Regions from separate parts of the Xenorhabdus ishibashii genome, predicted to be linked through region 1. Evidence: predicted binding sites of a transcription regulator. Region 1 holds the regulator's gene; each other region holds the start of a gene.
What was found. The regulator Fur, encoded in region 1, represses iron uptake genes when iron is present. The targets are predictions, from matches to a motif close to ATAATAATGAGAACNACTATCAA.
Positions count from the first base shown of each region.

Region 1 (11,140 bases):
GCTACCTTGCCAGACTCAATCGTACCGAGATGTTTATCAATACCGATTGCGCGGGCTGGGTAAAGCGTTACCATTCGCAACGTTTCATCCAAAGCAATACCAACATGTTCCACACTATTTTTAACACAATCAATCATTGTGATTGATGAGCCGCTCAGTGTTCCATTTTCATCAACACATAAGCCATTTCGATAATATATTGTTTTATTAGCAAAGGTAAATTGTTCCATAGCATCGGAAGCAAGTCCGGCAGGAACGATGGCATCCGTTACCAAGATAAGTTTTTCATTTTTTAATCTCTTGGAATTGCGGACATTTGGCCATGATACATGCATTCCATCACAGATTATGCCGGCATAGACTTCTGGTGAATCATAAATGGCACTAACCAGCCCTGGCTGACGGCCAGAAATCGGCGGCATGGCATTATATAAGTGGGTAGAGAACGTAATACCATTTTGGAAACCATGCCGAGCTTCTTCATAGGTGGCATTGGAATGACCAGCAGAAACAGTAATGCCCGCTTCGGCCAATTGTCGAATATATTTGCTTTCTACCATTTCAGGAGCGAGTGTGATCTTGGTAATAACATCCGCATTCAGACACAGGTAATTAACCATTTCAAGAGTGGGTTTGCGAATATAAGCTGGATTGTGAGTCCCCTTTTTTATGGGGTTGATATAAGGTCCTTCCAGATGCAGTCCTAATGCCTGATTGGGATTTTTTTGCAGATAGGCGCGCATCACTTCAATGGCTTTTATCATTAATTCATCGGGACTGGTAATGAGGGTAGGCAGGAAACTGGTACAACCGTAACGCTGATTGGTTTGCTGCATGGCATGCAGAGTCTCTTCTGAAATATCTTCCAATCGCTCATTAAACTGGACACCACCACAACCATTCACTTGTAGATCAACAAATCCCGGAGCGAGATTTGCACCATGTAAATCGTGTTTTTCAATTTCTTCTGGTAACTCGTTGACCGGACAGACTTGTTTAATCAAACCATCCGCAATAATGACTGCATGGTTATCGAGCCTGTCATATCCGGTATAAATAATGCTATTAGTTAATGCGTACATTGATATCTTTACTCCTGAATCAGTTTAGCTGGCGAATTCATTAACGATGTCAGCTTCTAACTGGTGGAAATACTTCACAGTCTTTACTTTCAATTCCATGGTGGCGGGTTCATCACAGACAATGAGTGATTTTGGATGCATCTGGAGACAGCTTACTGTCCACATATGGTTAACATTCCCTTCTACTGCGGCTTGCAGAGCTTGCGCTTTATTCATTCCGGTTGCCAAGATCATGATTTCTTCAGCATCCATTAACGTACCTACACCAACGGTTAATGCATATTTGGGAACTTGTTCCACATCATTATTGAAAAAACGGGAATTGGCAGTTCGCGTTTCAAGGGTCAGTGTTTTAATTCGCGTACGTGAAGAAAGAGAAGATGCCGGTTCATTAAAGGCAATATGCCCATCATTACCAACACCCCCCATAAATAAATGTATCTTGCCATAGGATTTGATTTTATTTTCGTAACGTTGACATTCAACATTAATATCTTCCGCATTTCCGTTTAACAAATTGATGTTCTCGTTTGGGATATCAATGTGGTTGAAGAAATTATGGTACATAAATGAATGATAGCTTTGGGGATGATCTTCCGATAGTCCAACATATTCATCCATATTAAATGTCACAACATGTTTGAAGCTTACTTTTCCAGCCTGATATAGGGAAATCAGTTCCTTATAGGTTGCCAGTGGTGTACTGCCTGTGGGAAGCCCTAGTACGAAAGGGCGTTCAGCCGTTGGATTGAACTCATTAATTCTGCTTGCAATATAGTGAGCAGACCATCGGCCAACGTCACTTGCCGTCGTTAGGGGAATTAGCCTCATGATTACCTCTTAAAAAAGCATTAAAAAATTTAATGAAGATAAGTTATACACGACATACGTGATATTTGAATTTCAATATTATCAGTGTAGTGCGTGATAGTTTTGGAACAGAAGCGCACATCATACTTTTCTATGTGGAGTCTTGCCCCATTCAGTGTGATAGAGATATTTTTCATAATAAAATAAGTTTTGTGTTATAGCTATGTTTTTGATTGATAATTCACCTAATGCGGTGATGTTAATCACAAATCAGAGGGATTTAATTTGCGATACAAAATATTTTTTTTAGACTAAAAAATCCTTTCACAATAAATAGATAAATAATGGCATTTATCATTAATTAACTAAAAGACTCCATTAACGGAGCTTCAAGGGGGCATAAGTGAACATTCTGAACTATTTACAACGAATTGGGCGGGCATTGATGGTGCCTGTGGCAACATTGCCGGCAGCGGCAATATTAGTTGGTATAGGTTATTGGATTGATCCAACGGGATGGGGAGCCGATAACGCGTTGGCGGCATTTTTGATCACATCAGGTAATGCCATTTTGGATAACATGGGAATGCTGTTTGCAGTTGGTGTCGCCTATGGTATGTCGAAAGATAAAGATGGAGCCGCTGCATTAGCTGGACTTATCGGATTTATTGTTGTCATGAAATTATGTTCTCCGGCAGCAGTGTCAATGATTAAAAGTATTCCGATTGAAGAAGTTCCCAAGGCATTTGGCAAGATAAATAACCAATTTGTTGGGATCTTGGTAGGTGTATTCTCCGCTGAGCTGTATAACCGCTACAGCAGAGTAGAACTGCCACAGGCTTTGTCTTTTTTTGGCGGTCGTCGTTTAGTACCCATCTTGAACTCTTTCTTGATGATTATTGTCTCTTTTATCCTGATAGTCATTTGGCCCGTAGTTTATGATTGGCTGGTGGCATTTGGTGAAAGCATCATGGGTCTTGGTTCAACGGGAGCAGGTCTTTACGCCTTCTTTAACCGTCTATTGATACCTGTTGGTCTGCATCATGCTCTGAACTCAGTATTCTGGTTTGATGTTGCTGGTATTAATGACATTCCTAACTTTCTCGGTGGTCAGAAATCCATTGAAGCAGGCACTGCTATTATGGGGATCACTGGTCGTTATCAGGCGGGTTTTTTCCCGATTATGATGTTTGGCTTACCAGGAGCTGCGTTGGCGATTTACCACTGTGCTCGGCCTGAAAATAAAACCAAAGTTGCGGGTATCATGATGGCCGGAGCATTTGCGGCCTTTTTTACAGGCGTAACTGAACCGCTAGAGTTCTCTTTCATGTTTGTTGCACCAGTGCTTTATGTTTTGCATGCCATCATGACGGGAATTTCGGTTTACATTGCAGCGGCAATGCACTGGATTGCCGGTTTCGGCTTCAGTGCGGGATTTGTTGATATGTTACTCTCCTCGCGTAATCCACTGGCTGTCCATTGGTACATGTTGATTTTGCAGGGTTTGGTGTTCTTTTGCCTTTATTATGTTGTCTTCCGTTTCACCATCAAAAAATTCAATTTGATGACCCCCGGACGTGAATTATCGGCCACAGATGAAACTGATGGCTATGATGTCGATATGGTGAAGAAAGACCGTCACTCTGTACACGATATTGAGGAAGAAGCGCGTCAATATATTGCCGCTGTGGGAGGGGCAGATAATTTGACAAGTATTGATGCTTGTATCAGCAGATTGCGTTTGTCAGTTAAAGACTCAAATTTAGTCAATAATCAATTGGTGAAACACCTTGGTGCTTCAGGGGTTATTCGCCTGAATAAACAGAGTGTACAAATTGTTGTTGGGACTCGCGCGGAATTGATAGCTAATGCTATGCGTGACTTATTAGCGAAAGGTTTTATTAAGTAGATCAACTAATTGTGGTATTGAATAATCATCGAATTGGTTGATTTTGTAGCGGGAAGCTTTTGAACTTCCCGCTTTTCCGCACTAACTTTACCCATTCCACCATTTCCCACGAACAAAGTATTGTTTCTCGGTTCAGCTTATTAGATTATAGAAGGTTATGTTGAAGCGCTTTTTGCATTGAGGAAAAAACGATGAGTGAGGCAGATGCCCGCCCGACAAACTTTATTCGTCAGATTATTGACGAAGATCTGGCAACTGGTAAACATACATCCGTACATACCCGTTTCCCACCTGAACCCAACGGTTATCTGCATATCGGCCATGCCAAGTCGATCTGCCTGAATTTTGGCATCGCTCAAGACTATCAGGGACAATGCAACCTACGTTTTGACGATACAAACCCCGTCAAGGAAGATATCGAGTACGTTGAATCGATTAAAACTGATGTTCAGTGGTTGGGTTTCCAGTGGAGTGGGGATATTCGCTATTCTTCCGACTATTTCGATACCCTGTATCAATACGCGATTGAATTAATCAATAAGGGTCTGGCGTATGTCGATGAACTGTGTCCAGAAGAGATCCGTGAATATCGCGGTACGTTAAAAGAGCCAGGCAAAAACAGTCCATATCGTGATCGCAGTGTAGAAGAAAACCTGGCTCTGTTTGAAAAAATGCGTGCCGGTGAATTTGCTGAAGGTAAGGCGTGTCTGCGTGCCAAAATTGATATGGCATCCCCGTTCATTGTTATGCGTGATCCGGTGATCTATCGTATTAAATTTGCCGAGCATCACCAGTCAGGCAATAAGTGGTGCATCTATCCAATGTACGATTTCACGCATTGTATTTCTGATGCGCTGGAGGGGATCACCCATTCCATCTGTACACTGGAATTTCAGGATAACCGACGTTTGTACGATTGGGTATTGGATAACATTACGATTGATTGTCATCCACGTCAGTACGAGTTTTCTCGCCTGAATCTGGAATATACGGTGATGTCCAAGCGTAAACTTAACCAGTTAGTGACAGAAAAAATCGTTGATGGTTGGGATGACCCACGTATGCCAACTATCTCTGGATTACGTCGTCGTGGTTATACTGCGGCTTCTATTCGTGAATTCTGTCGTCGTATTGGTGTGACAAAACAGGATAACAACGTTGAAATGGCCGCATTGGAATCCTGCATCCGTGATGATCTGAATGAAAATGCACCGCGCGCGATGGCGGTTCTTGATCCAGTGAAACTGGTGATTGAAAACATGCCGGAAGGTGAAGTTATTCTGACAATGCCTAACCATCCGAACAAACCAGAAATGGGCAGCCGTGAAGTGCCGTTCAGTCGCGAAGTCTACATTGATCGTGCAGATTTTCGTGAAGAAGCAAACCGCCAATATAAGCGTCTGGTTCTGGGTAAAGAAGTCCGTCTGCGTAATGCTTATGTGATTAAAGCCGAGCGAGTTGAGAAAGATGCAGAAGGCAATATCACGACAATTTATTGTCAGTATGACGAGCAAACCCTGAACAAAGATCCAGCCGATGGTCGCAAGGTTAAGGGTGTCATTCATTGGGTAAGCGCAGCACACGGTGTACCGGCAGAATTCTATCTGTATGACCGTCTGTTTAGCGTAGCAAACCCAGGGGCAGAAGCTGACTTCTTGTCTACTATCAATCAGAATTCGCTGGTGATCCGTAAAGGATTTGTCGAAACAGGGTTGGCAAATGCTTTACCAGAAACAACCTATCAGTTTGAGCGCGAAGGTTATTTCTGTGCTGATAGCCGTCTCTCAGGTGCTGAACATCTGGTCTTTAACCGTACGGTTGGCCTGCGCGATACTTGGGCAAAAATTTCGCAAGAGTAATAATCTCACCAAGATAATGTGATCCTTCCCACAAAAAAGCGTGATTATTTTCACGCTTTTTTGTGCTTGATAGCCTTGTAATGAAAATTAACTCCTTCAGGTAAGATTAAAAATTGCCTTATAGTCACATGTTATGTAGGGTTATTGCCTGGCCAGACTTGTACATTATTTGCCCCAAAATTTGCCCATTGAAAAAATAATAAGTTCGGACGAGGTAATTTATGAAAACTATTAAATTACGTACTTTGGCAGCATTTATCACGGCAGTTGGATTTATAGGCAACGCTCATGCAGAAATGGCATCACCAATGTCATTGCAGCAATCCATGTCATCACAACAGATTGTGGATTTACTCAGTCAGTTAAAAGTTAATTTCAAAGTCATTGATAATCAGGCGGGTGCACATGGTACAGATTGTGCCATTCTTGGCGCTGATTCGGCGGCCTGTAATCGGGTTAACATTACCTTGAGCAATGGTGATCAGGCAATCAACTCTTCCGATTGGGCGCTCTATTTTCACAGTATTCGCCAAATCCTGAAATTGGATAATGATCAATACAAAATCACCCATATTACCGGTGACTTACATAAACTGGAGCCAACGAAGCAATTTACGGGCATCAAAGCCAATGAAGAGATCGTGTTACCCATTATTGGTGAATATTGGCAGATTTACAGTACAGATTTTATGCCGCGTTGGTATGCAACTTCTGGTGATGCGACGCCCAAAATCTTGGCAAATACCGATACTGAAAACATCAGCGAATTTTTATCTGATCTGAAAGGCGAACAGTGGCAACGAACCACAACGGATAACAATACCCTGATGACGCCTGAAAACCGCTTTGCAAAAAACCAACAAGTGGCAACGATCAGTGAAGATAAACTGCGAGGGCAGATTATTCCGACACCGAGAGAGCTTTCCGTTCATTCCCAGGATGTGGATTTATCCCGTGGCGTGAAATTAGAGTTGGGCGGGTTGAGCGGCGAAACTATTAACGTGATCAGGGAACGTTTTAAAGCCCGTGATATTCATTTAACGGATAACGGTTACCGAATAGCAACTCAAATCAACGCAAACCAATTTACCAAGCCTTGGCGAATAAAAGGTGCGTATTTATTGGAGATTACCACCAAAGGGGCACAAATCATCGCATTTGATCAATCTGGTGTATTCTATGGCCTACAATCGCTGTTTTCCTTACTTCCTGCCAATGGTATGCCAAAGATTGCGACACTGACGGCAAAAGATGCACCTCGGTTTGAATATCGCGGTGTGTTCCTTGATGTTGGGCGAAATTTTCATAGCAAAGAAGCTGTCTTGCGTCTGCTTGACCAAATGTCCCGCTATAAACTGAACAAGTTCCATTTCCATTTGAGTGATGATGAAGGTTGGCGTTTAGAAATCCCTGATTTACCGGAATTGACTGAAATCGGCAGTCAACGTTGCCATGATTTGAGTGAGACTCAGTGCTTATTGCCGCAATTGGGATCAGGGCCAGAGAATAACAATATGGGAAGTGGCTATTTTAGCCGTCAGGATTACATTGATATTCTGAACTATGCCAAAGCCCGTCAGATAGAAGTGATCCCAGAAATTGATATACCCGCCCACGCTCGTGCCGCAGTGATGTCGATGGAAGCGCGCTATAAGAAACTGATGGCGCAGGGCAAAGAGCAGGAAGCTAATGAATATCGCCTGCTTGATCAGACAGATACCTCGAATACCACCTCCGTGCAGTTCTATGATCGCCACAGTTACCTTAACCCGTGCATGGATTCGGCAAAACGATTTATCAATAAAGTGATTAGCGAAATTGTTGCCATGCACAAAGAAGCGGGTCTGCCGTTAAATACATGGCATTTTGGTGGCGATGAGGCGAAAAATATCCGTTTGGGGGCAGGATATCAGGACAAAAATGGGACAATTGTGCCAGACAAAGGGATTATCAACCAAAAAATCGAAGACAAGCCGTGGGCAAAATCTCAGGCTTGTCAGAAAATGATAGCGCAAGGTGTTATTAAAGATGTAGATGAACTTGCCAGTTATTTTGCCATTGAAGTCAGCAAAATCGTTAATGCCCACGGTATCAGCACCATGCAGGTATGGCAGGATGGACTGAAACAGGCTAAATCGGCAAAAGATTTTGCGACTAAACAGGTGACGGTGAACTTCTGGGATACCCTGTATTGGGGAGGTTATGATTCTGTCAATGACTGGGCGAATAAAGGTTATCGGGTCATTGTTTCCAGCCCTGATTATGTCTATCTGGATATGCCATATGAAGTCCATCCGAAAGAGCGGGGCTATTATTGGGCAACTCGCTTTAATGATGAAGCGAAAATTTTCAGCTTTGCTCCGAACAATATGCCACAAAATGCTGAAACCTCGGTGGATCGGGATGGCAATCACTTTAATGCTCATAGCAATAAACGCTGGCCGGGCGCTTATGGTGTATCGGGGCAATTATGGAGTGAAACCGTGCGCACCGATGATCAAATGGAATATATGATTTATCCGCGTTTACTGCCGCTGGCGGAACGGGCATGGCATCAAGCCAGATGGGAGCAGAATTACCAGCAAGGCAGAGAATATAAAGGCGGAATAACACACTATGTTGATACAACTCTCCTGCAACATGACTGGGAGCGCTTTGCTAATCTGATCGGGCAGCGTGAGCTGGCTAAGCTGGATAAAGACAAAATTTCATATCGTTTGCCTGTACCGGGCGGCCGAATTGTTTCTGGAACACTGGAAGCCAATATTGCATTACCGGGAATGGTTATCCAATACTCATTGGATAATGGGAAAACATGGCAGGATTACAATGACAGGCAGCGACCTCATGTCAGCGGCAATGTGAAAATTCGCTCTGTCAGTACTGATGGAAAACGCTTTAGCCGTATCGATGAAGTTAAATTCTAACGGCTGCTTTTGAGCAATGAGGGGAAATCAGAGCAATAGATTAATAAGGTAATCTGCCGATTAGTTGGAATTCTAATCGGCAGTAGCTTATTCAGACGAACAAACACCAGAAGCGGATTATTTCAGTTACCTTATTTGGCGCTTGTTTACCTATCATGCTTTTTCATCATGCAGTGCGTTATCCTTGCGGCAGTCACCAGCAGCACAGTGACCATATAAATAAAGACTGTGGTTTGAGAGCTTGATTCCATAACGCTCAGCAATATTTTTCTGACGCTCTTCAATAAACTCATCGCTAAATTCAATGACCTTACCGCAGTCGAGACAAATCAGATGGTCATGGTGATGTTGCTGAGTGAGTTCAAAAACCGATTTACCGCCCTCAAAATTGTGGCGCGTGACAATGCCGGCATCATCGAACTGGTTCAACACGCGATAGACAGTGGCGAGGCCAATCTCTTCACCGATATCAATCAGCTTTTTGTAGAGATCCTCCGCACTGACATGATGGCATTCTGGGTCCTGTAGCACTTCCAGAATTTTCAGTCGTGGAAGTGTTACTTTAAGTCCAGCATTTTTCAATGCTTTATTGTTGTCGGTCATGCGGATTCAGTCCTGTAACTTGAGTTAAGTGAACTTGTGATACTTGGGGGTATCGTGAGGGAATCATGATTCTGTTTCACGTTGCTGATTATAGGCATGGATATTAAAAATGAAAACCATGCCTATTCAGATATCATGACACATTATGCAAGAATAATCCTGCCTGAAAGGGCTTTTATCTTCTTATTAAGCACCCAGAATTTCTGACAGGCTCATTTCAGCCGTGATCTGTTGTACCCAGGCTTCAACGCGCTCATCCGTCAATTCTGGTTGACGATCTTCATCAATGGCCAGACCAATAAAATGGTTATCGTCCGCCATGCCCTTAGAGGCTTCAAAGTGATATCCTTCGGTTGGCCAGTGGCCTACAATAATGGCACCATGAGGTTCAATAATATCGCGAATGGTGCCCATAGCATCACAGAAGTACTCTGCATAATCTTCCTGGTCACCACAGCCGAACAAAGCAACCAGTTTCCCTTCGAAGTTGATCTCTTCCAGCGTTGGGAAAAAATCATCCCAGTCACACTGAGCTTCGCCGTAATACCAGGTTGGGATGCCAAGCAGCAGGATATCGAAGGCTTCAATGTCTTCTTTGCTGCTTTTGGCAATATCGTGGACTTCAGCAACATCAGCACCGCCCAATTTTTCTTGGATCATTTTGGCGATGTTTTCTGTGTTGCCTGTATCACTACCGAAGAATATACCTATTATTGCCATAAAATGGGTTAACCTCTTGTTTTATTAGTGTATTAAATCTATACACATCACGCTGAAATCAGCTAGAAAAATGTCAGTTTCAGTAACATGAAAAGCGTTATTTTGACCAAACATCCATGACAAATCTGTCAGATTTGTGTGGTGATAGCGCTTCATTGTGTTTAATAAAAGCCGTTAATCGGCAAGGTGATTTTTTTCTGTCAGTTGAGCTAATAACATTTGTTCAATCAATTCACTGCGGCTAATGTTGCGCTGTTTTGCCAGATGGTTTAGTGCATCGACGGCATCTTCATTGAGCTTGAGTTCCACTCGCCGCAGTCCTTTGACTTTATCTCGCCGCAACTGGTTGCGTTTATTGATTCTAAGCTGTTCATCTCTGGACAGCGGGTTTGTCTTAGGTCGCCCAGGCCTGCGTTCATCTGCGAACAAATCCAGTGTGGTGCGATCAGTTTGTTCTTTTGCCATAAATTCAATTGATAATGGGCGTGTACCAATAATATAGCGGGCAATAATACCTTAGCTGGACGCGTGTCGCTACTAGTTTCCCTTTCCGCTTTTTGTCGGTGGAAGTCCCCTTTTGAGGTAATTTTTCTGTGTACAATGTCAGTGATGATATTTTTATCGATACTCCTAACCAGAATGATATCGGGCTGCTGTTTGTGAATAAGATAAGTTTCTTTTTTAGTCATCACTTCGTTTGTTGATACCAAAGTTGTGCATATAAGCCATTTTGCTGTACCAGAGCATCATGTGAACCTGATTCAGTGATACTCCCCAGATCTAAAACGAAAATCTTATCGGCATGGCGGAGGGTATTTAACCGATGAGCAATGCTGATCACGGTTCGGTTTCGGCATATTTCATCCATATTGCTCATGATGGCGGCTTCTGACTCATAATCCAGTGCGGAGGTCGCTTCATCAAGGATCAGAATCTTGGGATCATTGAGCAATGCCCTTGCCAATGCGATACGTTGCCGCTGTCCACCAGAAAGGTTACCCCCTTTTTCGCCAACATAATGGTCAAATTTATGTGGAAATGCATTGATAAAATCAACCGCCCCCGCCAAGGTTGCAGCCCGATAGACCTCTTCATCACTGGCATTGGGCTTGCACAGGCGGATATTGTCCGCAATGCTGCCGGAAAACAGAATGCTCTCCTGCAAGACTACGCTCATATTACGGCGCAGTGATACTGGGTCGGCAATCGCTAAATCCATGCCATCCACCA
Region 1 covers NZ_NJAK01000001.1:2,846,058-2,857,197, forward strand. The annotation lists gene nagA (N-acetylglucosamine-6-phosphate deacetylase) at 1-1,082, opposite strand, end outside; gene nagB (glucosamine-6-phosphate deaminase) at 1,107-1,913, opposite strand; partial or broken gene nagE (N-acetylglucosamine-specific PTS transporter subunit IIBC) at 2,296-3,789, shown strand; gene glnS (glutamine--tRNA ligase) at 3,993-5,660, shown strand; gene Xish_RS13595 (beta-N-acetylhexosaminidase) at 5,882-8,587, shown strand; gene fur (ferric iron uptake transcriptional regulator) at 8,741-9,190, opposite strand; gene fldA (flavodoxin FldA) at 9,377-9,910, opposite strand; gene ybfE (LexA regulated protein) at 10,085-10,375, opposite strand; gene Xish_RS13615 (type I secretion system permease/ATPase) at 10,599-11,140, opposite strand, start outside.

Region 2 (11,140 bases), 1.1 Mb from region 1:
CTAATGCCGGATTAACACCAAAAAATGGCAGAGTGGCGGAGCCTGCCTTGAGATCGGTAGCTCCAGGTAGCGGTGTGATCATGAATCCGCCAGTTTCGGTTTGCCACCATGTATCTACAATAGGGCATTTACTGTTGCCTATTTTTTTGTAGTACCATTCCCATGCTTCTGGGTTAATGGGCTCTCCCACAGAGCCCATAATACGCAATGATGTACGCTTCGTACCTTCTATGGCTTTATCACCTTCGGCCATTAATGCTCTGATGGCGGTTGGCGCAGTATAAAGAATATTAACTTTATGTTTATCAACTATCTGACAGAGTCGGTTAACTTCGGGATAGTTGGGAACACCTTCAAACATCAACGTTGTGGCACCACAAGACAGAGGCCCATATAGCAGGTAGCTATGCCCTGTTACCCAACCTATGTCGGCTGTACACCAGTAAATTTCCTCAGGGCGATAGTCAAACGTGTATTTAAACGTTAAAGATGCGTAGACTAAATAACCGCCAGTCGTATGCAGGACACCTTTAGGTTTACCTGTAGAGCCTGAGGTATAAAGAATGAATAATGGATCTTCGGCACCCATTTCTTCGACGGGACACTCAGCACTAACACTCTCGGTCAGCTCATGCCACCATAAGTCACGACCGTTATTCCAGTTTTTAATATTTCCTGTACGTCTGAAAACAACCACATTAGTCACACTAGTGACGTCAGAATTGTTCAGAGCCTCATCAACATTTTTTTTCAATGGGATTGTGCGACCCGCTCGCAAGCCTTCATCTGCGGTAACCACGAGCTTAGCGTTGGAATCGATAACTCGGCCAGCGATGGCATCAGGAGAGAAACCACCAAAAATTACAGAATGGATCGCGCCGATACGAGCACAGGCTAACATTGCAACGGCGGCTTCTGGCACCATTGGCATGTAAATAGCAACAACATCGCCTTTTTTGATCCCCAGTTTTTTCAACACATTGGCAAATTGGCAGACGTCATGATGTAATTCTCGATACGTGACATGGCGGGACTCTGCGGGATTATCTCCTTCCCATATAATGGCAGTTTGATCACCCCGCTCTTGCAAATGGCGATCAAGACAGTTGGCACTTAAGTTCAGGGTGCCATCTTCAAACCAGCGGATGCTGATATGCCCAGGATCGAAAGAAGTATTTTTGACCTTGGTGTAGGGCCTAATCCAGTCAACAACTTTACCTTTTTCCCCCCAGAAGCCTTCTGGGTCTTGAACTGATCTTTGATAGTCTTGTAGGTACTGTTGCTTGCTTATCAGGGCCGTATCTGCAATATCAGCAGGAATAAGATGCTTGATTATTTGAGTCATATTTTTATCTCCTTGCAATTGTTAATACTATGTCAAAACAAGGTTAACTAAAGTGTAAGAAGCATTTTTGTTTCTTTTTTGCGCGGAAGATCACGCAATAAAGAGAGTGAATTTTATGGAATGATCATTTAATGCTGTAGATTTAAGCAATACTAAGTAATGAGTTTATTATTTTTATTGGGCTTATATTCTGTCAATTCGGTTTTTAATTGATATTTTTATCTAGGTAGAGACATGAAACATGAATGTATAAAGGAAACCATAGTAATAACATGGAATTGATAATCATTTTCATTATCTTTCAATTCACTATAATAATCATGCTGTTCACAAGGTGTGAGCTTTATATATTCTAAATTCTAAACAACTGGAGATATGATATGAGCCATTCATTGCCTTCTCTACCTTACTCCTATGATGCGCTAGAGCCTCATTTCGATAAGCAAACGATGGAAATTCACCATACTAAACACCATCAGACGTATGTCACTAACACGAATACTGCTCTGGAAGCCTTTCCAGAATTAAGCAAACTTGATATTGATGATCTTGTCCAGCAGCTTGATAAAATTCCAGCCGATAAACGCAATTTTATTCGCAACAATGCAGGTGGTCACTCAAACCACAGTCTGTTTTGGAAAGGCTTAAAATTAGGTACAGTATTGGATGGTGCCTTGAAAAGCGCAATTGAACGCGATTTTGGCAGTATCGACAGCTTCAAAGAAAAATTTGAACAAGCGGCAGCAACTCGTTTTGGCTCCGGCTGGGCATGGTTGGTACTGAAAGAAGATGGCAAACTTGCGGTTGTTTCAACAGCTAATCAGGATAGTCCTCTCATGGGTGAAGAGATAGCTGGTGCTTCTGGCTACCCAATTGTAGGTCTGGATGTATGGGAGCATGCTTATTACCTGAAATATCAGAATCGCCGCCCTGATTACATTAAAGCATTTTGGCATGTAGTCAACTGGGATGAAGCGGCAAAACGCTACGAAGAAAAAACTAAATAATCCACCCAATTATTTTTTACAAGAATGCTGGTCATAGCAATGACCAGCATTTTTATTGCCTGCAATATTGGCTATTATGCCAGGATAATACTTATTCATCTTTACTAGCTTATTGAGAGGGAATAAACATGTATTATCCACAAATATATAGAGGCAAAATATCATCGTCAGAAACACTGGGATTCAGTGCGATCAATAAACTGGTGGTGAATGGTCGTTTACAGCTAACCTCTCTTGGGCTAGAAGGCGATGAACAAGCGGAAACTCGTTTTCATGGTGGAGTTGATCGGGCGCTTTGTCATTATCCAAGAGAGCATTACCTATTTTGGAAAAGGCAATTTCCTGAATTGATGGAATTATTAGTCTCTCCCTTATTTGGTGAGAATCTATCTACAGAAGGAATGACAGAAGATAATGTTTATATTGGCGATATTTTCCAATGGGATGAAGCGCTGATTCAGGTCACTCAACCACGCTCTCCATGCTATAAACTCAATTTTATTACAAACCTCAGTGAATTTGCTGTAATGATGCAAAATAATGGGCGTTGTGGTTGGTTATATCGTGTTATTTCTCCTGGCTTAGTTAGTGCTGGTGAACCGATAAAACTGTTAAGCCGCAATAGCGATATTTCTGTTAAGGAAGCTATTTCCATTGCTTTTCATAACCCATTCGATGAAGAGCTGTATCGTCGCTTAATGGGAGCTGCTGGATTATCTGCCAGTTGGAATCTGACGATGCAAAAACGTATATTGCATGGAAAAATTGAGGATTTTAATCGCCGTTTATTCGGTAAGTAACGGAATTTATATGCCAAAGGGGGGAAAATATACCCTTTGGCATTCACATAAGAACGGCTGTTACGGGTGAGCGATCAAACCTACCACTTCATAAACTTTATCTAACGTTGCCTGAGCACGAGCCTGAGCTTTAGCTGCACCTTCTGCCATGATTTGGTTAAGTAAGGCTTCATCGTTACGGAAATAATGGAAACGTTCCTGTAAACCTGTCAACATTTCACTTACGGCATCTGCAACAGCACCTTTCAAATGGCCGTACATTTTACCTTCAAACTCGGCTTCTAATTCAGGAATAGTTTTACCTGTTACACCAGCGAGAATATCCAGTAAGTTGGAAACGCCTGGTTTGTTTTCCTGATCATAACGTACGCAAGGTGGTTCATCAGAGTCGGTAACTGCGCGTTTAATTTTCTTAGCGACGGATTTAGGGTCTTCCAGCAGAGCAATGACGTTATTGCGGTTATCATCCGATTTTGACATTTTCTTGTCCGGATCTTGCAATGACATCACGCGAGCGCCACCTTTTGGAATGAATGGCTCTGGAACAGTGAAAATATCACCGTATAAGGCATTAAAACGCAATGCTAAATCACGGGTTAGTTCAAGATGCTGTTTTTGATCACTACCCACAGGGATTTGATTGGCCTGATAAAGCAAAATATCGGCAGCCATCAGAACAGGGTAATCAAACAGACCCGCATTGATGTTTTCTGCATAACGGGCTGATTTATCCTTGAACTGCGTCATACGACTAAGTTCGCCAAAATAAGCGTAGCAATTTAGTACCCAACTCAATTGAGCATGCTGTGGAACATGTGATTGAACGAAGATGGTGCTTTTCTTTGGGTCAATACCACAGGCAAGGTAAAGTGCCAGCGTATCCAGTGTGCGTTTTTTCAGTTCATTGGGATCTTGACGCACAGTAATGGCATGCTGGTTAACGATGCAATAAATGCAATCATATTCATCCTGCATCTTAACCCACTGACGTAACGCCCCCATATAGTTACCGATGGTCAATTCACCGGAGGGTTGTGCGCCGCTGAATACAATAGGTTTTTGGGAGTTTGGTTTCATTGCAGTGGGTTCATTCATTTTATTACGCTTCCTGTATTTTCAGACCGGATAATGGTTTCAAAGTGGATAGTCCAATCGTTGGGAGTAAATCCGAAAAATGGTTCAATACATAATCTGGGTGGCTTGATGTTATCGACTCGCCGTAGTTATATCCATAGGTTAAGCCAACACAAGGGCAACCAGCGGCTTGCGCTGCCAAAATATCATTACGGGAATCGCCAACAAAAAGCAATTCTTCTTTATGTAAACCAAACATACCCATTGTTAGATAAAGTGGGGCGGGATGCGGTTTTTTCTCTTTAACATCGTCACCGCCCAGTACCAATGAAAAGTATTCACTAATACCTAGTGATTCCAACAACGGAGCAATAAAAGGAGTTGGTTTGTTCGTAACAATCGCCATTGGTAAATGGTGTTTTGCCAGTTCAGCCAACGTCTCTTTTACATGGGGAAACAGTTGGCTGCCTGTGGTTACGCTAGTTTCATAAAATTTATCAAATAGCTTACGTGTTTCGCTATGCAATTCGGCAGACAGTTCTGCTCCAGCCCACTTTAATGCGCGTTCAACCATAACATCAGCTCCATTGCCTATCCAGACGGCAATGCGCTCTTTGCCCGCAGCGGGTAAACCTTTGGCAACCAGAGCCTGATCTAAAGCATCAGCCAGACCACCTGCACTGTCTACCAGTGTGCCATCCAAATCAAATGCAATGGCACGAATTCCTTTTACAATGTCATTTTTCATTATGCGACCTTCGATAATTCGCGGCGCATCTCATCAATAACCGCTTTATAATCTGGTTGGCTGAAAATAGCAGAGCCAGCAACGAACATATCAGCACCAGCCTGAGCTGCTTCTGCAATATTACTGGGTTTGATACCGCCATCAACTTCGAGACGGATATTGTATCCGCTGTCATCAATGATTTTGCGTACCTGACTCAGTTTTTTCAGTGTTTCTGGAATGAAAGACTGACCACCGAAACCAGGGTTAACAGACATCAACAAAATTACATCCAGCTTATCTAATACGTAATCAAGATAGCTAAGGGGCGTTGCCGGATTAAAAACCAAGCCTGCTTTACAGCCATGTTCTTTGATAAGTTGTAGTGTGCGATCGATATGCTCACTGGCTTCAGGATGGAAAGTGATATAAGTTGCCCCAGCCTTAGCAAAATCAGGAATAATGCGATCAACGGGTTTTACCATCAGGTGAACATCAATTGGTGCTGTAATGCCATAATCACGCAGTGCCTGACAAACCATTGGACCAATCGTCAAATTTGGTACGTAATGGTTATCCATGACATCAAAGTGCACAACATCAGCGCCTGCTGCCAAAACCTTAGCGGTATCTTCACCTAATCGGGCAAAATCTGCGGATAGAATGGATGGGGCAATCAGAAAGTCTTTCTTCATTGTTATCTTCTCCAATTCATTGTCTTATCCCCTGTTATTTCAGGGGCTGGAAACCTCAATCACTTCTGGCAGTATAACGCCAAAAGTTCATCAACTTTACTACGGGCAAGAATATTTCTACTGATTGTCCGGCGGGCTTTAACAATGTAAAGGGAAGCCTGATGATACCACTCCCGTGTCATCGGCGTATCATGATTAGAGATAAGCACCGGAATACCTTTTTGAGACGAGATATGGTAGGCGATATGCGCCAGATTTTCCTGATCGAGAAGGTTAAAACTATTTGTATGGTAGGCTGTAAAATTAGCCGTAGCCGAAAGTGGGGCATACGGGGGATCACAATAAATCACCGAGCCTTTTGAGGCATTGTTTAATGCTATTTCGTAATGTTGGCAGATGAAAGTCGCTTTCTGAGATTTTTCTGCAAACCTGTAAAGCTCATCTTCAGGAAAATAAGGCTTTTTATAGCGCCCAAAAGGCACGTTAAACTCACCTCGTGAATTATAGCGACAAAGCCCGTTATAGCAGTGGCGGTTTAGATAAAGAAACAGCAGACTGCGGTGAAAGGGATCTTTGCTTTTGTTGAACTCTTCTCTCAGGCGATAGAAGTTTTCGGCAGTGTTGAACTCCGGTGAAAATAATGGACGGACATGATGAATAAATTCATCCGCACGAGATTTTACGGCATTATACAGGTTGATCAGATCGTTATTGATATCTGACAAAATGTAAGAATCATAATCGGTATTGAGAAATACCGAGCCTGCGCCAACAAATGGCTCAATCAAGCAATCTCCCTCTGGCAGATGACGTTTAATATCATCTACTAAGGGGTATTTTCCACCGGCCCATTTTAAGAAAGCGCGTTTTTTTTTCATGCCGTCAAATTAGTTATTCAATAATTTCAGAGCCGCAGATTGTACTCTGTTTAGGACAGCATATCAGCGCCTAATCAAAATAGTTTTATTTTTTCAGATCTTGCTGAACTTGTTGTAGTTTTCTGACCCAAGGTTTTTTGGCCTGAACTTCAGCAGGGAGTGAAGAAATGTCTCTTTTAGCATCAGAAACAGAACGGTAATTACCGTGGATCAAAATAAACCATGCCTTGCCATCGCGTTTGGTTTCGTAAACCTTATAATTACCAAGGTTATTTTTTTTCGCGAAAGCGGTTAAGGTATCAGAACGGCTGGCACTACTCAATTGTAGTGTGAATCGGTTTGCTGGTGCTTTCAGCAAATCACCACCAGCATCGGTTACACTCTTGTTATGGACATGATGGCTATTAGTCGCTTTGGTGTAATTTTCTTCTCTAACCTTATTCTCTGTTTTAGATTTTTCTATTTTTGGTGATGTAACTTTTGTTGGTTTATTTGGTTCAGCAGGAGGTGTTACTGCTGGATTAGTGGATTTAACGTGCGGTTGTGTCAAATTGTTTTGCACAGAATTATTAATGTTACTTTGTTGTTGATTCAACGCATCAGAAATATCACCGGGTAACTCTATACGCTGGTTATAACCACCAGTTTCGGTTTCGGAGGGAAGACCTTTGCTTGGTGTATTACTAATGGGGGGCGGACTGATTTCATGTGCGCCATGAATTGTTGACTCTGATGGGGTTTCTGGCTCGCTGCCGGAAGAATGGTTAGAAAGTGAGGAGGAACCAGAGAGATTAATACTCTTTTCCACTGCATTTTGCTGTGATTGCTGTTTTTCATGCTCAGTGGGTGATTTTAATGCAGAGCTGATAGCAATAATCAGAAGCAAAAGTACCAGAATGCCAACACCGATCATTATTTGCTGGCGGGACATAGAGAGCTTAGGTTGGTTGAATTGGCTTCTGGAGCGCTGAGGACTGCGATCAGAAGTATCAGGCTTTAATTCATTTTCTGGTTTTTGTTTGTTTTCTGATTTTAATTCGTCCATATGCCCTCCCAACAGAGATAGTTCTGCCAATTGCTATTGAAGAGGTTTGGCAGTCTGACCTAACTAAAACCGATAATGCTTTATTTGATAATGTAGCTATTGTATAGCATAACAGCTAGAGAATAATTCATCATTCAGCTTTATATTATCAGCGCAAATTTTGCTATATCCAGAAATCCCCTTCATCTTCTTCCAAATTTCAGTTTGGCAGTAAACTCACTGCCAGAGCAATAAGTTGGAATTAATTAGAGAGTGTCGTGTGCTTGGCTGGGGATAGCTGAGATAGACGAATGGCAGTCAATATAACTTCTTTCTCAATATCAGAACGAAGTTTGGCTTCCCCAATAGCTGTCGGCAGTACCAGATGCAGTTTTCCGGCAGAAACTTTTTTATCACGCATCATATGAGGTAAATAGGTATCAGGGGACATTGCTTCAGGACCATTGATCGGCAATTTTGCGCGTTCCAGCAAGCGGATGATCCGTTGAGTGTCCTGTTTTGAGAATGTGCCGACCAGTTCGGATGCTCTGGCTGCCATCACCATACCTACAGCAACGGCATGACCATGTAACCAGACGCCATAACCCATTTCAGCCTCAATTGCATGTCCAAAGGTATGACCGAGGTTTAACAGTGCCCGCATTCCACTGCGTTCTTGTTCATCAGCCGCGACAACTAACGCTTTGAGTTCGCAACAACGACGGATGCAATAGGCCATCGCCTGACTGTCGAGAGCCAGTAATTTCTCAATATTCTCTTCAAGCCAGCTAAAGAATTCGCCATCCAGAATGATACCGTATTTAATCACTTCAGCCAGACCTGAATACAGCTCTTGAGCAGGTAATGTTTTCAGACAATTGAGATCGACAATAACCGAAGCTGGCTGGTAGAAAGCGCCTATCATGTTTTTGCCGAGGGGGTGGTTGACTCCTGTTTTTCCACCGACGGAAGAGTCAACCTGAGAGAGCAGCGTGGTGGGTACTTGGATGAAACGAACGCCGCGTTGATAGCTGGCAGCAGCAAACCCCGTCATATCACCGATTACACCACCACCAAGAGCGATAAGTGTTGTGTCACGACCATGATTATTTTCCAGTAAGGCGGAAAAAATATCGTTGAGCACAAAAAGCGATTTGTGCTGTTCACCGTCAGGCAAGATAACTTCATTTACCCGAAGATCTATTCTCTGCAATGTGGATTTCACCTGTTTAAGATACAGGGGAGCAAGGGTTTCATTGGTCACTATCATGACCTGTTGACCCGCTTGCAGGGGTTTGAACGCCTCATTGTCAGAAAATAGCCCTTCGGCTATGGTAATTGGATAGCTTCTTTCACCTAACGTAACAGTCACTTGTTCCATATCAGCTTTCGCCTTATCGTTTGCCGCTATGCGGACTCGCTATAATCAGTTTTTTTCCAGTAGTTCAATGATTTGGTTAGCGACGACTTTGGCGCTTTGCTCATCTGTGCGAATAGTCACGTCAGCAATTTCCTCATAAAGAGGATTGCGCTCATCAGCCAAATTCTCTAAAACTTCTCGTGCTGGTGCTTCAACTTGAAGTAAAGGGCGTTTTTTATCGCGCTGGGTACGAGCCAACTGTTTTTCGATGGTTGTTTCTAAATAGACGACCACACCACGAGCAGACAGGCGATTGCGGGTTTCTTTTGATTTAACAGATCCCCCTCCGGTAGCCAATACGATGCCTTGCTTTTCAGTCAGTTCGTTAATTATTTTTTCTTCGCGATCGCGGAAGCCTTCTTCGCCTTCCACATCAAATACCCAGCCCACGTCAGCTCCGGTACGTCGCTCAATTTCTTGATCAGAGTCGTAAAACTCCATATTGAGTTGCTGAGCTAACTGACGACCAATAGTGCTTTTGCCGGCACCCATAGGCCCAACCAGAAAGATATTGCGTTTCTCTGCCATGTTTTTGGTATTCTAAGACTGTTTGTTAATGATAACCCGCCCCGCCAATCAGATTAGCCACGGGACCTAAACTGAAACCTCATGAGTGAGAATGTGAGATCAGATAGGAAAATTATCTCAGCACATCAGCCTGTATTGCAACTATATAAATCTGGCACGAACCTGAATCATCAGATTTATGTTTTTACTGGCCGATTGAGAGCCTACTGTATCTACCTGTCATTTTTCAAATTGTTGCTGTACTGCAATTCGAAATCTATTGGGTATGGACTCCTGCTTGTGATGTTAGATCTGCTCACTCAATTAGTTAATCCTTGTATGCTAAATTACTCTCAGCGTCAAATCCATAAATAGGTCAGACCAAGAAAAACAGCAGGTTATTTGCCAGAAAAAACACAGTTATTGCTATTAATCTATTGATTTACATTTGATATTTTTTATTTGATTAAATATCAGTCAATTGAGGTGTAATAAAAATGACGAGCTCTCGGCGGCTATGTTGCTCTCCTTTTTGGTTAAATAACGCCCCAAACAGGGGAAGATCAGACAGATAAGGAACTTTTTGTAAACTTGCGGTTTTTTTCTGTTGAAAAATTCCTCCAAGAATCAAGGTTTCCCCATTTCTAATCGTAACTTGAGTTATTATCTCTTGTTTATCGATAGCCAGATTTTCATTCCCTCCCTGATTGATAGGGAAACCAGGGGCATTTTGACTGATTTTTAACGCAAGCCGGATTTTTCCCTGCCTTAAAATATGGGGGGTAACTTCCATACCCAATACTGCCTCTTTAAACTGGACGGTTGTTTTATTCTTGTTCTGAACGATATAAGGAATTTCAGAACCTTGCTTGATACTGGCGGCTTGCTGGTGTGAAGCTGTTAGCCGTGGGCTGGCAATGATATCGAGCTGGTTTTCCTGCTCTAGTGCACTGAGTTCCAACTCTAACAAGTTTGCGTGAATGCGGGCGGTATTCAGTACCAACCTATGGAGCTGGTTGCCGGCAGGTTGATGTAGATTTAAGCGGTTTAGACCTATTGATTGATTATGTGGATCGGCGTTTACTCCCCAATGAATTCCCAGTTCATGCAGGGCTTCCCTGCTGCTGGTAACAATATGGGCGGTAATCTGTACTTGTTGCTGTGGGGTATCGACTTCTTTCAGCCAGTTTTTGATACGCGTAATGGCATCAAATTTATCTTCCAGGATCAGGCTGTTGGTTAAAGGATCGTGTTCAACCTTTCCCCATTTTGTCAGTAGCGCAGGGTGATTTTGCTGTAATTGTTCCGCCACTTGTCCTGCATCGGCGTATTGCAAAGTCATTACCTGATATTCGATCTCTTGTTCTTGCTCATTTTGTTCTGCCGGAGAAAAGTCAGTTGCATTCTCTATTATCGGAGGCTGGAACGGATCTCTTATTGGCATTTCAAAATTTGGCTCTTCTCCGGTAAAACCGGATAGGGGGAATAAGAGGCAGATTAGGAGAATCAAAGGATGGCGGTTCATGATTTCTCCTTATCTGAAAAAACTATGCGAACCATCAGGCTATCGTCAGCGGGCGTAATTGTGATGTGATTAATCAGTAACGGTGGTTGCAACTTTTGAATTTCATTCAAAAAATGGAGAAACTGGCCGTAATTTAGT
Region 2 covers NZ_NJAK01000001.1:1,732,756-1,743,895, forward strand. The annotation lists gene acs (acetate--CoA ligase) at 1-1,345, opposite strand, end outside; gene sodA (superoxide dismutase [Mn]) at 1,726-2,352, shown strand; gene yiiM (6-hydroxyaminopurine reductase) at 2,481-3,152, shown strand; gene trpS (tryptophan--tRNA ligase) at 3,213-4,247, opposite strand; gene Xish_RS08285 (phosphoglycolate phosphatase) at 4,252-4,974, opposite strand; gene rpe (ribulose-phosphate 3-epimerase) at 4,974-5,648, opposite strand; gene dam (adenine-specific DNA-methyltransferase) at 5,708-6,526, opposite strand; gene Xish_RS08300 (SPOR domain-containing protein) at 6,612-7,571, opposite strand; gene aroB (3-dehydroquinate synthase) at 7,813-8,931, opposite strand; gene aroK (shikimate kinase AroK) at 8,977-9,498, opposite strand; gene Xish_RS08320 (secretin N-terminal domain-containing protein) at 9,944-11,002, opposite strand; gene Xish_RS08325 (hypothetical protein) at 10,999-11,140, opposite strand, start outside.
Region 2: a site for Fur is predicted at 1,624-1,646, ahead of sodA (superoxide dismutase [Mn]). Genes of this name have one in related genera too.

Region 3 (11,140 bases), 360 kb from region 1:
TCAGAGTTTCATAATCCACTGTTTTATCGGCTTGGAAGAAAATTGTCGTATCTTTATTGGATTGTGTGGTTTTATCCAATACCAAAGACAAATTATCACGATCAACCGCCTGCTCTCCCACATACAACTGCTTATCTGCTTTCACCGTCAAAAATACCGGTTTTTCTGGTCGTGGTTGCGGTTTAGCGGTTGATGCTGGTAAATCAACTTTAATATCTACCGTTGCCAATGGCGCTGCCACCATGAAAATAATCAGCAGCACTAACATCACGTCAATAAACGGCGTAACGTTAATTTCATGCAGTTCGCCGCTATCGTCTAAATCTTCATTAAGACGTATTGCCATAATTTATTACCTTGCTTCTGCTTTTTCTGTTCTGCTTTCAGCCAAATCAAGATCACGCCCCAGCAACAAGATTGCCTTAGCTGCCATATCACCCACCTGACCACGGTATGATGAAATAACACGGGCAAAGACGTTATAAATCACTACCGCAGGGATCGCAGCCACCAGCCCCAATGCTGTCGCTAACAGTGCTTCTGCTATCCCTGGTGCAACAACGGCCAGGTTAGTCGTTTGTGAATGAGCAATGCCGATAAAACTGTTCATGATCCCCCAGACAGTACCAAACAGTCCCACAAATGGAGAAATGGCACCAATGGTCGCCAAGTAACCGTTACCACGCCCCATATGACGGCTAATTGCTGCGACGGCTCGCTCCATGCGGAACGAAGTACGTTCTTTGGTTCCAACCTTGTCAATGCTGTCAGCAGACAGAGCACGCTCCGACTGTGCTTCATTCAATAACAGACGGCTGACGCTGCGATTACCAAAATCTGCGGCAATTTTCACTGCCACATCCAGATTGGCAGCCTCAGCCAAAGTCAATTGCTCCTTACGTAAACGGCGGCGAGCCATTAAGAGTTCTGTACCTTTGGAGAAAAACAATGCCCATGTAATGACAGAAGCGATCACCAATCCCACCATAACAGTTTTTACTACCACATCTGCGTTTTGGTACATGCCCCAAACAGACAGATCCGTTGCAAAACCACCGGACAGATTGTCAGAAATTTCTTCAATGGGTGCCATAACCGTTTCTTCAGTCGTCACGGTTTCTGTAGCCGTTATGGTTTGCGCATCTGAAGTTGATGGTGCGTCGGTTGTTGATTCAATCGCTTGTGAAGCTGCGGAAGATGCTGGTGTTGCCGGAGCAGCTACCTGAGCAGCAGCCTGATTTTCTGGCGGAGCTGGTGTCGTATCAGCCCATGCTGAACTTGTTAATCCGAGTGCCAATAGAATAGAAGCTGTCAAATTACGCATCAGTTAGCCTTACTCTCTTTCTTATAGATTCTGTTACTTAGCAGTGAATCGCGTTTACTCATCTTGCTAATCCTAATATTTCCTGAGTCATGGTTCATTTTTCAACCTTGTATCTCCGCCCCCTTACCGCTTAATAACTGCACAGCAAGGTGCATTCGGGAAGATACAGGTTTCATTTACCCCTTGATTCAGGCTTTTTACCTCAAGAGAGGAAAAAGTCCGCTACAAATGATATCAGACATTTGGCGATTTGATAGTAATTATCATTACTATTTAACAAAAAAGTACCACTTAATGATGTTCCTTCGTTAATCGATCCTGATTTACTATCGCCTGCTCACCTTGAATTTTCGTCAAGTTGCGCGAATCTCTTTGGTAAAACCGCCCCAAATCTTTTAACTTTCTAATCATTATTTGAGCGATTCTATTTAGATATAAGCAAGAAATAACTTGGGGAATGATGCCATGACAGAAAAAAAACTAGAAACTTTATTGGTCAGTGCCGGAAGACAGAAACGATATACGCAAGGTGCCGTTAATCCATTGATTCAACGCACTTCATCTGTCATTTTTGATACCGTTGAAGACTTAAAGCAAGCCTTGAAAAACCGTGATAAGGGTGAGTTATTTTATGGGCGCCGTGGCACACTGACGCATTTTTCCTTCCAGACAGCGATGTCTGAGCTGGAAGGCGGTGCCGGTTGTGCACTATATCCTTCCGGAACGGCAGCTATTACCCATTCAATTCTGGCATTTGTGGCAACCGGTGATCATGTCTTAATGACAGGTACTGCCTATGAACCTACACAAGAATTTTGCCATCATGTTTTGAAAAAAATGGGAATTTCCACCGATTATTTTGATCCTATGATCGGAGAAAACATTGCTTCACTGATTCAACCTAATACCAAAGTTATCTTTCTTGAGTCACCTGGCTCTTTGACGATGGAGGTGCAAGATATTCCTGCCATCGTGCGGGCTATTCGACAAGTCAATTCTGAGATTGTCATTATTATCGATAATACATGGGCGGCTGGCGTACTGTTTAAGGCTCTGGAGTTTGGTATCGATATTTCTATCCAATCAGCCACCAAATATATTATTGGCCATTCAGACGGAATGCTGGGTACAGCGGTTGCCAATGCACGATGTTGGGATCAGCTTAGGGAAGGATCTTACCTGCTGGGGCAAATTGCCGATCCCGATACGGTATACATGGCAAACCGAGGGCTGCGCACGTTAGCGGTTCGTTTAAAACAACACGAAGAAAACAGCATCAAAATTGCCAAATGGCTTGCGCAGCGGCCGGAAGTTGCCGAAGTTTATCACCCTGCCCTGCCTTCTTGCCCAGGGCATCAGTTCTTTCAGCGCGATTTCACTGGTTCCTGCGGACTATTTTCTTTTCTCCTGAATATCCAGCTTACACCTCAACAACTTGCAGATTATCTCGATAATCTGAGTCATTTTAAGATGGCCTTTTCATGGGGAGGTTTTGAGTCATTGATTTTGGGAATTCAACCAGAAATGCTGCAACGACTGCGTCAATACCCTTCGCCGCAAAAAACGGGCACCTTATTCCGTCTCCATATTGGACTGGAAAATCGACAAGACTTGATTGATGATCTGGAAGCCGGTTTTGCACGTTTGGCAATTCGTTAACTTTCACTTTTAAATGATGGCTATCTCTTTATTGCGAATTAGCAGATAGCCACGGTTTCCCTTAATGCTGAATCAAATCCCCCCCTATCTCATCATTTTGCGGTACACTGAGGCAGATCATTTTACTCGCAAAAATCACAGGATAAACAATGGAAACGTTAAGCGAGATTGTGCATGCACTCTGGCATCATGATTTTAACCAACTTGCCAATCCAGATGTCATCTGGGTTATTTATGGCGTCCTTTTTGTCACGCTAGTGTTGGAAAACGGACTACTGCCAGCCGCCTTTTTACCCGGTGATACTCTGTTGGTTCTTTCCGGTGCTTTAATTGCCAAAGGTGTCATGAGTTTCATTCCCACGGTAGTTCTGCTAACCATCGCGGCAAGTCTGGGCTGTTGGCTGGGTTATTTGCAGGGACGCTGGCTCGGCCATACCCGTATTGTCAAAAACTGGCTGGCTCAACTTCCCTTACAATATCGCCAACGTGCCAATATGTTATTCTCTAAACACGGTCTGTCTGCTCTGCTTATCGGACGCTTTTTAGCGTTTGTTCGCACTCTCCTGCCAACATTTGCCGGCATTTCTGGCCTAAATAATAAACGCTTTCAATTTTTTAACTGGTTAAGTGGCTTCTTATGGGTCATTATTATCGTGGGTTTTGGCTATATCCTGAACCAAATCCCTTTCGTTAAAGCACATCAAGATATGGTCATGAACATTTTGATGATTTTGCCTGTCATTTTGTTGATCAGTGGCTTGTCAGCTTCTTTGCTGATGTATTGGCGTCATAAGAAAGGAGCCGCAAAGAAAAACAAATAACGTGCTTATCGTTTTAACACCATCGCAAAAACGCTATTTTTCTATTTACTTGATTTTTTATTTACTTAACTATCATCTGACTGGATTATCAACTCAATAATTGAACAACCAGAGTCCATTCCGACAGGTACTGTGACTACCAATTATTTAAGCTGTGCTCAACTTTTACATGCTGAATAACTTGTCCTGAATGGGATGGACAACCTCATTAACTAAAGGAGGTAATAATGGGTCAGCAGACAATTATTAAACTCGCTGATGGAAATCACATGCCACAATTGGGGCTTGGCGTTTGGAAAGCAAGTAATGAACAGGTTGTTAAGTCTATCCATACCGCATTAGAATCCGGTTATCGCTCCATTGATACAGCAGCAATTTTTCATAACGAAGAAGGTGTGGGGAAAGCCTTGCAGGAAACTGATATCCCACGCGAAGAAATTTTCATCACTACCAAACTTTGGAATGATCGCCATCTGGATGCCCGTGCGGCATTACAAGAGAGTCTGGACAAGTTACAGTTAGATTATGTTGATCTCTATCTCATTCAATGGCCTGTTCCCGAACAGGATCATTATGTTGATGCATGGAGGCAACTGATTGAACTGAAAGAAACAGGTCTGACTCGCAGTATTGGAGTGTGTAATTTTCATATCGAGCATTTACAAAAAATAATACAGGAAACAGGTGTCGTTCCTGTCATCAACCAAATTGAATTGCATCCCTTGCTGCAACAGCGACAACTTCACTCATGGAATGCTACCCACCATATTACAACCGAATCCTGGAGTCCGTTATCACGGGGCGGAAAAGGCGTTTTTAATTCTCCACTGGTTGAACGTCTGGCACTTAAATATGGCAAGACTCCAGCGCAAATTGTCATTCGTTGGCATCTTGAATGCGGCATGATTGCCATTCCTAAATCTGTTACACCAGCCCGCATTAAAGAAAATTTTGATGTATTTGATTTCAGGCTGGAAAAAGAAGACTTAACAGCTATGGCTGAACTGGATATTGGGAAACGGATAGGTCCAAATCCCGATACTTATAATCAATTTTAGCAGGGAAAACCATCCCATAGATTCATCTGCCCATTTCACTCAATCCATTTCAACGAGCCTGAACTCTGTTCTTCAGCAGGGTTCAGGTACATAACCTGAATAAAATCCTTTTCATACAACACTATAATTTATCAATTAAATCAGAAATATTAATAATAACCATGTTTACTATTTATGTATGAACTATGTTATAGACTTACTTCACAACGCTAAATAACAGGCGTATTAAATAGATAATTGAAACACGCAACGTGTTTATGACAGCATCAATCCGTATATTTACATCAACGTTCCAGACAAAGAACTTAAGGAAATGATAATGATTTACATAGTTATTTCTTTATTAATGCTTATCCCTTTTTTCTTCGCCTTAAAGTGGTTCCTGCTGTCACACCGGATCCACTACAACGCAGCGGGGATCTTACTTGCAATCGTAGCTATGGCCTTTCATATGTATATCTTTCGTTTTAACAATATTCCGGTTGTGCATATTAATGTTGCCCATCAGCCGATTGTGTTTTATGGCGCAGTCATGATTACGCTTCTACACGGCATACTCTATTCCATTTGTTTCAAGCGATACTATGGGAAGAATATTGATAATGAGGAAAGTTATCCGCACAATAACCAACGGTAATATCACATTACCGTTGGGGTTCATCACCTTGCTCTTCATTTTCTGCTTCATCAGAAAGTTTCGTATTAGCAGTCAGCAGATAAGGGGATTGTTGCCAGCGACTAGGATATAATTTCAGCAAGTTATGAGCCAGAATAAACCCAATCGCTAAAGATAACAGGAGCATTATTCTAAGTAAGTTAGTTGTGTTATCGACCTGTTTGGCCTCAGTTGCCAGTCGGTGTGTATCCAATGTCAGGCGAAGAAAACCTTTTGGATGATTTTTCCCTGGTATCGGCATAACAATTTGTTGGTTGAAATAACTATTGGATTTTTTGCCTTCTAACGATAATCGTTCACGAACAGAAATCGGTTCACCACTGCGTGCTATCTGTGTGCCATTCTCCAGATAGACACTAGCATCTAAAATGCGGCTATTGCTGGTCAAGTAATCTAAGTTAGCTACAATCTTTTTATTATTAAGATCTTTGCTACCATTCTCCATATAATCAGACAAGCTGAATGCGACCTGCTTTGCCAATGTTTTCGCTAGATCTTCAAATTGATCCATATGCGCCTGTTGTTGAGAACGGCTGAAATAGGAAACGCCCTGCATCAGCAGCACCAGCAGTGCTATACATATTAATATAATCGCCGTCTTGTGCAGTCTAATTTTTAGCTTCGGTTTTATCATAGTTATCTCATCCCATGCTCAGAAAGCACATGTTGCCAGATGCAGTAATGATAGGATAGTTTGAAAAGCGTTTTTTGCCTGCACCAAATTATATGGAATTACAGGAGTCAATGTTCATGTCTAATAATCTGGCCTATCGCTATTTACCGGATGAGCTCCATAAATGGCCCGGATTACCCTTATCCCTCAGTGGTGATGAAGTCATGCCTTTGGATTACAGGGCAGGAGATAGCGGCTGGTTGCTGTATGGACGTGGTTTGGATAAACAGCGTATCAGCGAGTTCCAGCACCGATTGGGTGCCGCCATTGTGGTGGTTTCTTCATGGCGGATCGATGATTATCAGGTTGTCCGTATTGCCGGTAGCCTTTCGCCTCGCATTAAACGTCAGGCAGATGAGTGCCGTTTGGATGTCGTTCCCTTGGGGCAGATCCCCCGCCTCCGTTCACCTGGTTTATTGGTGATGGATATGGATTCTACCGCTATCCAGATTGAATGCATTGATGAAATTGCCCGTCTGGCCGGCGTTGGTGATAAAGTGGCGGAAATCACAGAGCGGGCGATGCAAGGCGAATTGGATTTTTCAGAAAGTCTGCGCGAGCGAGTTGCTCAGTTAGCAGGTGCCGATGCATCAATCTTGCAGCAGGTGATGGAAACACTTCCGCTTATGCCCGGGCTAACCAGTCTGGTTCGCAAATTACAGTCATTGGATTGGCATGTTGCGATTGCCTCCGGTGGTTTCACTTTCTTTGCCGATAATCTGCGCCAGCAGTTACGCCTTTTTGACGCAGTCGCTAATCAACTGGAAATAAAAAATGGCAAGCTGACCGGTAAGGTCAAAGGACCGATTGTCGATGCGAAATACAAGGCAACCACCCTGATAAGATTGGCAAAAACACTAAATATTCCTCTGAGCCAAACTGTCGCTATTGGAGATGGTGCCAATGATCTGAAAATGATCCGCAAGGCGGGGTTGGGGATCGCCTATCATGCTAAGCCAAAAGTTTACGTCCAGGCCAAAGTTGCTATCCGACATGCAGATTTAATGGGCGTCCTGTGTGTGTTGAGCGGTGGTTTGAAACACGAAGAACGCTAATGCCCATAGGCAAAAGTCATTACCTTAAGGGAGTACAAAGTGGCAAAAGCAGCAAAACGGGCATTTGTCTGTAACGAGTGTGGTGCGGATTATCCCCGTTGGCAGGGGCAATGTACCGCATGTCACGCATGGAATACCATTACGGAAGTACGTTTAGCCTCAACTTCATCACCCCGTAATGAACGCCTTAGTGGCTATGCCGGAAACGCAGGGATCAGTAAAGTACAGAAACTCTCTGATATCAGTTTGGAAGAATTGCCTCGTTTTTCAACTGGCTTTAAAGAGTTTGACCGTGTTCTCGGTGGTGGTGTAGTTCCCGGCAGTGCCATTTTGATTGGCGGTAACCCAGGGGCAGGGAAAAGTACCCTGCTCTTACAAACTATGTGCCTATTATCAACCCAGATGAAAACCCTGTATGTAACAGGGGAAGAGTCATTGCAACAAGTGGCGATGCGAGCACATCGGCTGGGTTTGCCGACAGATCAACTGAATATGCTGTCAGAAACCAGTATCGAGCAGATTTGTCTGGTCGCAGAGCAAGAACAACCCAAACTCATGGTGATTGATTCAATTCAGGTCATGCACATAGCAGATATTCAATCATCACCAGGCAGTGTTGCTCAAGTCAGGGAAACCGCAGCCTACCTGACACGGTTCGCTAAAACACGTGGCGTTGCCATTATCATGGTCGGGCATGTAACAAAAGATGGCACTTTGGCGGGTCCCAAGGTTCTCGAGCACTGTATAGACTGTTCCGTCATGTTGGATGGTGAAACTGATTCCCGTTTCCGTACCCTGCGTAGCCATAAAAACCGTTTCGGGGCTGTTAATGAACTAGGCGTTTTTGCAATGACCGAACAGGGGTTACGGGAAGTCAGTAACCCTTCTGCCATTTTCCTGAGTCGTGGTGATGAAATTACCTCAGGTAGCTCGGTCATGATTGTATGGGAAGGTACTCGCCCTTTGCTTGTTGAAATTCAGGCATTGGTCGATCACTCCATGATGTCAAACCCACGCCGCGTAGCAGTAGGGCTTGAACAAAACAGGCTGGCGATTTTACTTGCCGTCCTGCATCGGCATGGTGGTTTACAAATGTCTGATCAAGATGTTTTTGTGAACGTCGTAGGTGGGGTAAAAGTAACAGAAACAAGTGCTGATCTGGCGTTATTACTCTCTTTGGTTTCCAGCTTCCGCGATCGGCCTTTGCCTCGTGATCTGGTGGTATTTGGAGAAGTAGGGTTGGCAGGAGAAATTCGTCCCGTTCCCAGTGGACAAGAACGTATTTCAGAAGCCGCTAAACACGGTTTTAAACGAGCCATTGTTCCCCACGCTAACATGCCCAAAAAATCACTGCCTGAAATGAAAGTATTTGGCGTCAAAAAACTGGCGGATGCGTTATCTGTTCTGGATGAGCTGGATTAAGGAATACTCTTTTTATTCCTTTTAGATCTATATAACCAATAGATTTCAAGTTGCCGCTTGAAATCTATTAAACAGCAATCTGGGTATTTTTCCTAATTTGCCAGAATATTTTCTCGCTTGCCATCGCACATCAAACAAGGCGGATAATAAAATTATAGGAAAATATTTTTATTCATTTTATTTAAATAAAAAATCAAACAGTTAGATGCTATATTATTTAAAATTCTCTATTCTCACCACACTTTATGATTTATTGATGGTCAGGTGTTGGTGGAATTTAAACCGCAAATGGTTATGTAAATATTGATACAGTGAATCAAACCAAGCAATATATCCAATAAAAATTGGACAAACACCATTGTCATTTATTTTTATTATTTAACTATAAATTTAGCATTTGGCTATTTTATTTAAAATAAATATCTAATTATCCAATTTTAAACACTTATTATAGTCAAGATAACGGGATTTAATCCCAAACAATCAATAAACAACCAATTTTGTTTTTACCTTTCACAATGAGCATGCTATTTTGTTTAGTATACTAAACCAAAGGGAGGTTTTATGAGTCAATTTGATTATTTAAAAGAGGCGATAAAACAGGCTGGTTACACCTTACAACAGGTTGCTGATGCCAGCGGAATGACCAAAGGCTACCTGAGCCAACTTATTAATAACAAGATAAAAAGTCCTAGTGCACACAAGTTGGCTTCTCTTCATCAATATTTAGGGTTAGCGTATCCCGTGGAAAAGAAAACAGTCGGAATTGTGTTTGGTAAATTTTACCCATTACATACTGGACACATTTATTTGATTCAACGAGCATCCAGTCAGGTTGATGAGTTACATGTTGTTCTTTGCTATGACGAAGTGCGAGATCGTGAACTATTCATCAACAGTTCAATGTCTCAACAACCTACTGTAAGTGACCGTCTGAGATGGTTGCTGCAAACATTCAAGTATCAGAAAAATATTCATATTCATGCATTTGATGAGCAAGGAATGGAGCCTTACCCAAATGGCTGGAAAGCGTGGAGTCAAAGTGTTCAGTCGTTTTTGACAGCAAAAAACATCAATCTTAATTACATCTATTCCAGCGAAGCACAGGATGTTCCTCGCTATAAAGAATATTTCGGTATTGAAACTGTGCTTATCGACCCACAACGCTCATTTATGAATATTAGTGGTAGCCAAATCCGTCAGGCTCCTTTCCGTTATTGGGAATATATTCCGACAGAAGTAAAGCCATTCTTTGTACGTACAGTGGCTATTCTCGGCGGAGAATCGAGCGGAAAATCCACATTAGTGAATAAACTGGCCAACATGTTTAACACGACCAGTGCATGGGAATATGGGCGTGAATACGTATTTTCCCATCTGGGAGGAGACGAAATGGCTTTGCAGTATTCAGATTATGATAAAATTGCATTAGGTCATGCTCAATACATTGATTTTTCAGTTAAATATGCCAATAAAGTTGTATTTATCGATACTGATTTTGTGACAACACAAGCATTTTGCAAACGCTACGAAGGAAAAGAACATCCTTTTGTACAGGCGATGATTGATGAATATCGCTTTGATTTAGTTATTCTTTTAGAAAACAACACACCGTGGGTTGCAGATGGTTTAAGAAGTTTGGGCAGCGAGCAAGATCGCAAAGAATTTCAACATTTGCTTGAAAGTTTGTTGAAAAAAAATAATATCGATTATGTTTGTGTCAATTCACCGGACTATGATCAACGTTTTCTACATTGTGTTGAATTAGTTCAACAGATGTTAATGGAATAAATAACCTTTTTATATAAAATAGATTACACTTATATTATTGTCACGATTGATTGATAGTAATTTATTATTTAGTGTAATCTTTATTTAATTATAATTATCCTACCTTAACAATGAGTTAAATGTTTACTTTGGTTATTTTAACAAATGTAATAAAATAAATTGTGATAATAATATTTTTTGATACTTTAATTTTACTGTTTTGACTTGAATTACAGGGGAATAAGTCATTTAATGAACAGGCTCATTGATTTATAAATATAAAATTTATTAGTTACTAAAAAAACCACAAATACTCTAGGTGTTTTTATCAATAGCGGAGGTAATAACAAATAACATTAAAATATTAACGAAATATAAAATGACTTTTCCCTTATTATAAAAGTGGAATAAAAATAGAAGAATTTATGCTATTTTTATTTTTTTATTATTACCTTAAGCATAATTTATTAATATTCTTGACTTTTTATTCCAAGACTAAGAAACATCTCATTTATTAGATAGTCATTGTAAATAATAATTGACATAAGATGAGTATATCCTTGGTGAAGATGTTTCCACATCTAGACTATTTTTATTCTTACAATACCATAAGGAATCAGTGTTATTACGAATAAATTTAGACAGCATATGTTTAAGGAAAAAGCTTTAATCTTTTAACCTA
Region 3 covers NZ_NJAK01000001.1:2,481,723-2,492,862, forward strand. The annotation lists gene exbD (TonB system transport protein ExbD) at 1-346, opposite strand, end outside; gene exbB (tonB-system energizer ExbB) at 353-1,324, opposite strand; gene metC (cystathionine beta-lyase) at 1,790-2,983, shown strand; gene Xish_RS11830 (DedA family protein) at 3,133-3,804, shown strand; gene dkgA (2,5-didehydrogluconate reductase DkgA) at 4,032-4,862, shown strand; gene Xish_RS11840 (hypothetical protein) at 5,182-5,499, shown strand; gene Xish_RS11845 (YtjB family periplasmic protein) at 5,507-6,172, opposite strand; gene serB (phosphoserine phosphatase) at 6,289-7,266, shown strand; gene radA (DNA repair protein RadA) at 7,306-8,688, shown strand; gene nadR (multifunctional transcriptional regulator/nicotinamide-nucleotide adenylyltransferase/ribosylnicotinamide kinase NadR) at 9,253-10,479, shown strand.
Region 3: a site for Fur is predicted at 1,575-1,597, ahead of exbB (tonB-system energizer ExbB). Genes of this name have one in related genera too.